Saccharothrix violaceirubra: one gene and its partner. The protein of the gene in region 1 interacts with the protein of each later gene in a pairwise test. Links are inferred from orthologs where the notes say so. Each region holds a gene or a part of one and is shown in the gene's direction. Other genes may lie near its edges.

Region 1 (2,996 bases):
CAAGTACGGCCGGGAGGTGGGCTGACCGTGTTCCGCGGCGACCACCCCGACCTCGTCACGGCCCTGCGCCGGGCGCGGTGGATCGCGCGGGCCCTCGGCCGCGTTCGACCCCGGCCCCGCACCGGAACCGCTCACCGGCTGACCGGTGCCCGTCGGCCAGGGTGGCCTCCGAAGTGGGGACTCGCGGTGCCCGAATGCACATTTCGCGGTGCCTGAACGTGCAACTCGCGGTGTCCGGGTGCGCAACTCGCGGTGTCCGGGTGGAGGACTCGCGACCACCTGGGTGCCGCCGGGTTGCACGGCCTGGTCCACGTGCGGGCGCGACCTTGACCCGATCGGGTGGGCGGGCCAACCTGGCACGGCGGAAAACCCGTCGGTGAGCACCGATAACATCTGCGGTGCAAGCACCGTCACACTCCGAGGAGTCATCGTGTCCCAGCCGCTCCCCTCAGCCGCACTCGTCCCACCCCGCGTGGTGGTGCCGGCGGGGACTACGGCCGGGACGGCGGTCCGCGAGGCGGGACTGCCGGGCAAGGGCCCCGACGCGATCGTGGTCGTCCGCGACGCCGAGGGCCACCTGCGCGACCTGTCGTGGACCCCGGCCGTGGACGTCGAGGTGGAGGCGGTGGCCGCCGACACCGAGGACGGCCGCTCGGTCATCCGGCACTCGACCGCGCACGTGCTGGCCCAGGCCGTGCAGCAGCAGTTCCCGGACGCGAAGCTGGGCATCGGCCCGCCCGTGCGCGACGGCTTCTACTACGACTTCAAGGTCGACAAGCCGTTCACCCCCGAGGACCTCCAGGCGCTGGAGAAGCGCATGAAGGCGATCGTCAAGGGCGCGCAGCGGTTCTCCCGCCGCGTGATCGAGTCCGTGGACGCGGCCAAGGCCGAACTCGCCGCCGAGCCGTTCAAGCTCGAACTGGTCGACATCAAGAGCGACGTCGACACCAGCGAGATCATGGAGGTCGGCGGCGGCGAGCTGACGATCTACGACAACCTCGACCCGCGCTCGGGCGACCAGGTGTGGGGCGACCTGTGCCGGGGCCCGCACGTGCCGACCACCAAGCACATCCCGGCGTTCAAGCTGACCCGCGTCGCCGCCGCCTACTGGCGCGGCAACGAGCGCAACCCGCAGCTCCAGCGCATCTACGGCACCGCGTGGGAGTCGCAGGAGGCGCTCGACGCCCACCTGGAGCTGCTGGCCGAGGCCGAGCGCCGCGACCACCGCCGGCTCGGCGCCGAACTCGACCTGTTCAGCTTCCCCGACGAGATCGGCTCGGGCCTGGCGGTCTTCCACCCCAAGGGCGGCATCGTCCGCAAGGCGATGGAGGACCACTCGCGGGCGCGGCACGTCGAGGAGGGCTACGAGTTCGTCTACTCGCCGCACATCACCAAGGGCAACCTGTTCCAGACCTCCGGCCACCTCGACTGGTACCGCGACGGCATGTACCCGGCCATGCACCTCGACGCCGAGTACGACGACGAGGGCAAGCTGCGCAAGCCCGGCCAGGACTACTACCTCAAGCCGATGAACTGCCCCTTCCACGACCTGATCTTCCGGTCGCGCGGGCGGTCCTACCGCGAGCTGCCGCTGCGCATGTTCGAGTTCGGCACGGTCTACCGGTACGAGAAGTCCGGCGTGATCCACGGCCTGACCCGCGTGCGCGGCCTGACCCAGGACGACGCGCACGTCTTCTGCACCGAGGAGCAGGTGGAGGAGGAGCTGAAGTCGCTGCTGGCCTTCGTCCTGGGCCTGCTGCGCGACTACGGCCTCGACGACTTCTACCTGGAGCTGTCGACCCGCAACGACGAGAAGTACATCGGCGCCGACGACGTGTGGGAGCGGGCGACGAAGACCCTGGAGGCGGCGGCGCTGTCCAGCGGCCTGACCCTGGTCCCGGACCCCGGCGGCGCCGCGTTCTACGGCCCGAAGATCTCCGTTCAGGCCAAGGACGCGCTCGGCCGCACCTGGCAGATGTCGACCATCCAGCTCGACTTCATGCTCCCGGAGAAGTTCGAGCTGGAGTACACCGCCTCCGACGGCACCCGCAAGCGCCCGGTCATGATCCACCGCGCGCTGTTCGGCTCGGTCGAGCGGTTCTTCGGCGTGCTGACCGAGCACTACGCGGGCGCGTTCCCGGCGTGGCTGGCGCCCGTGCAGGTCGTGGGCATCCCGATCGCCGACGAGCACCTCGACCACCTGTTCGCCGTGGCCGCCGAGCTGCGCAAGCACGGCGTGCGGGTCGAGGTCGACGCCTCCGACGACCGGATGCAGAAGAAGATCCGCAACCACACCACGCAGAAGGTGCCGTTCATGCTGCTCGCGGGCGGCAAGGACGTCGAGTCCGGCGCGGTGTCGTTCCGGTTCCGCGACGGCACCCAGGTCAACGGCGTGCCGGTCGAGCGCGCGGTCGCCACCGTCGTCGAGTGGATCGCCCGCCGGGAGAACGCGTCGCCCACGGCGGACCTGGTCAAGTGACGGTCGAGTACGAGGAGCAGGACGGGGTCGGGGTCCACGACGCGTTGCAGCGGCTGTGGACCCCGCACCGCTTGTCCTACGTGCGCGGCGAGGGCAAGGCGGACGGCGACGAACCGGCGGGCTGCCCGTTCTGCCGGGTGGTGGCCGTGTCGCCGGACGAGGACACGCTGATCCTGGCGCGGGGCGAGCTGGTGTTCGCGGTGCTCAACCTGTACCCCTACAACCCCGGCCACCTCATGGTGCTGCCGTACCGGCACGTGCCCGACTACACCGACCTGACGCCCGCGGAGACGGTCGAGTTCGCCGAGTTCACGCAGAAGGCCATGCGCGTGATCCGGTCCGTCTCGGAGCCGCACGGGTTCAACATCGGCATGAACCAGGGCGTGGTCGCGGGTGCCGGTATCGCGGCGCACCTGCACCAGCACGTGGTGCCGCGCTGGGGTGGCGACGCGAATTTCATGCCGGTGATCGGTCATACGAAGGTGCTGCCCCAATTGCTCGGCGAGACGCGTCGGCT
Region 2 (2,798 bases), 2.0 Mb from region 1 along the record:
ACGATCAGCGAGGTCAACGCGGACGGCCAGAAGCTGAAGGTCCTGGTGTCGATCTTCGGCCGCGAGACGCCGGTCGAACTGTCGTTCAGCCAGGTCTCCAAGATCTGACGCGTTCGGGGGCACCCCGCCGGCGCGGGGTATCCTCGACTGTCGTGCAGAACCACCCCGCTCGCGCGGGGTGGTTTCCCGCTGTCAGCGGGACTGGTATCCCGCGCGAGCGGGGCCGTCGGACCGCCGCGGCCGGCAGGGTCGCGCGCCGGAACAAGAGAGTACGGAAATGCCTCCCAAGAAGAAGAAGCTCGCAGCGATCATCAAGCTGCAGATCAAGGCCGGTGCGGCGAACCCCGCCCCGCCGGTCGGCCCCGCGCTGGGTCAGCACGGCGTCAACATCATGGAGTTCTGCAAGCAGTACAACGCGGCGACCGAGTCGCAGCGCGGCACCGTGGTGCCGGTCGAGATCTCCGTGTACGAAGACCGGTCGTTCGACTTCAAGCTGAAGACGCCGCCGGCCGCGAAGCTGATCCTCAAGGCCGCGGGCGTGGAGAAGGGCTCCGGCGAGCCCCACCGCGTCAAGGTCGCCAAGATCACCCAGGACCAGGTCCGCGAGATCGCCACCGCCAAGATGGTCGACCTGAACGCGAACGACGTCGACCAGGCCGCCAAGATCATCGCCGGCACCGCCCGCTCCATGGGCATCACCATCGAGGGCTGACCGCCGCACCGCGTCTTCACCACTGCTCGGGGCCATCCCCAGCCGTGAGGTCGCCGTTGCCGTCTGGACTGAGTCATTTCGATCCGCCCGAAGGGCCGATCGAAATCACGAGGGAAGACGGCGACTCCAGGGCGACCGAACCGCCCCGACGAAGTCGGGGCTATCGAACACAGTGGGAGAGCTGAGCGCAGCTCGCACCACGACTGTTGCTTAAGGACAGAAGCATGAAGCGCAGCAAGGCGTACAAGAACGCCGCCGAGCTGGTGGACCGGGAGCGGCTGTACTCGCCGCTGGAGGCCGCCAAGCTCGCCAAGGACACGTCCAAGGTCAAGCTGGACGCGACCGTCGAGGTCGCCATCCGGCTCGGCGTGGACCCCCGCAAGGCCGACCAGATGGTCCGCGGCACCGTGAACCTGCCGCACGGTACGGGCAAGACCGCCCGCGTGATCGTCTTCGCGACGGGCGACAAGGCCGCCGAGGCCGAGGCCGCCGGTGCGGACGCGGTCGGCTCCGAGGACCTCATCGAGCGCATCCAGGGCGGGTGGCTCGACTTCGACGCCGCGATCGCGACGCCGGACCAGATGGCCAAGGTCGGCCGCATCGCCCGCATCCTCGGCCCGCGTGGCCTGATGCCGAACCCGAAGACCGGCACCGTGACCCCCGAGGTCTCGAAGGCCGTGACGGACATCAAGGGCGGTAAGATCAACTTCCGCGTGGACAAGCAGGCCAACCTGCACCTCGTCATCGGCAAGGTGTCGTTCGACGCCGAGAAGCTGGTCGAGAACTACGCCGCCGCGCTCGACGAGATCCTGCGCGCGAAGCCGTCCGCCGCCAAGGGCCGGTACCTGAAGAAGGTCACCGTCTCCACGACGATGGGCCCCGGCATCCCGGTCGACCCGAACCGCACGCGCAACCTGCTGGCCGACGAGGCCGCGGTCTGACGTCCGCGAGTCCGTCGAAGTGCCCCCGGCCCACGCCGGGGGCACTTCGCGTTTCAGCCCGTCGCGCAGTCGGCGGGTTCGGCCTCGTACCCGCTGATCACCCACGTGTTGTTGACCTGCCGGGTCAGCACGAACCGGCCGAGCCGCGGCCCGCCGGTGACCTGGAGCGCGCACGAGCTGACCTCGACGCCGGCGCCCTTCGGCGTGCCGCGCATCTCCGCGGGGAAGCCGACCTGCCGGTAGTCGGCCTCGTTGGTGACCTGCTTGTTCAACGCGTGCACGGCGGCGGCGCAGTCCTGTGCGCCGAACGCGTCCGCGAAGGACTTCTCCGCCCTGTCCTCGCTGAAAAGCGCGCACGCCCGCCCGGCGTCGTCGGTGATCACGTGCTTGTAGAACATCGCCACCGTGCCCTGGATGCCCCAGGGCGTCTGCGGTGCGATGACGTTGCCCTTGTCGCCGCCGCTGTCCACGGCGACGTCGCCGACGTCGTCCGTGCCGAAGAACCGCTCGTAGAAGTACGAGAGCACCAGCAGCACCAGGACGAGGGAGACCAGCCGCCGGAACAGCCTGCTGCCCACGAGGACACGCCACAGGGGCTTGCCCGGTGCCTTGGCGGGCTTCGGGTCCGGCGGGAGCGGCACGGGTGGCTGCGCGCCCGCCGGCTGGGAACTCGGCGGCAGGGCGTGTTGCCCCTGCGCCTGCTGGAAGCGCTGGAACTCCTGGAACCGTTGGAATTCCTGGAACTGCCTGAGCTGTTCCGGGTCGATGTCCGGCTGCTGCGGGCTCCGGGGCGGCTCGTCGGTCACAGGTCACATCATGCCGAATTTGGTCGTGGCTCCGGCCCTTTGCTACGGTTGGCGCGTTCCACCGAAGACCGTCGGTCTTCGTCGATCCCCTGGGATCGGCGAACGAAGGCTCCGCGAGCACGCGGGCGGCCCGCGCAGGAGGACGAGGAAGCAAGGCGGGTTCCGATCCGCTTTCGACGCCCCGTGCCGATCGCGCAGGGGCGTTTTTTCGTGCCTCCGGGCGGCCGGCGTGTTGTCACCCCAGCCCAGAGAGGAGGCGATCATGGCGAAGCCCACCAAGGTTTCGGCCGTCGCCGAGCTGTCGGACAAGTTCCGCGGTAGCTCGGCCGCTGTCGTGAC

What was found. The genes of interacting proteins can lie anywhere in the genome.
Region 2: the proteins of thrS (region 1) and rplA interact in binary tests that used the Escherichia coli proteins (3 or more experiments, as listed by UniProt). The link is inferred for Saccharothrix violaceirubra from one-to-one orthologs.

What each region holds. Positions count from the first base shown.
Region 1 is NZ_JACHJS010000001.1:2,230,211-2,233,206, forward strand. Bases 52-2,975 are described here. They hold thrS (threonine--tRNA ligase), read left to right. Parts: upstream 52-472; coding sequence 473-2,479; downstream 2,480-2,975. Other genes in these bases: F4559_RS11060 (HIT family protein), read left to right, coding at 2,476-2,975. In the rest of the region: F4559_RS34335 (helix-turn-helix domain-containing protein), read left to right, coding at 1-25; more of F4559_RS11060, read left to right, coding at 2,976-2,996. UniProt on the Escherichia coli protein: Catalyzes the attachment of threonine to tRNA(Thr) in a two-step reaction: L-threonine is first activated by ATP to form Thr-AMP and then transferred to the acceptor end of tRNA(Thr). The rate-limiting step is amino acid activation in the presence of tRNA.
Region 2 is NZ_JACHJS010000001.1:202,608-205,405, forward strand. Bases 69-2,794 are described here. They hold rplA (50S ribosomal protein L1), read left to right. Parts: upstream 69-936; coding sequence 937-1,653; downstream 1,654-2,794. Other genes in these bases: nusG (transcription termination/antitermination protein NusG), read left to right, coding at 69-108; rplK (50S ribosomal protein L11), read left to right, coding at 278-712; F4559_RS01125 (hypothetical protein), read right to left, coding at 1,707-2,459; rplJ (50S ribosomal protein L10), read left to right, coding at 2,722-2,794. Outside these bases: more of nusG, read left to right, coding at 1-68; more of rplJ, read left to right, coding at 2,795-2,798. UniProt on the Escherichia coli protein: One of the primary rRNA binding proteins, it binds very close to the 3'-end of the 23S rRNA. Forms part of the L1 stalk. It is often not seen in high-resolution crystal structures, but can be seen in cryo_EM and 3D reconstruction models.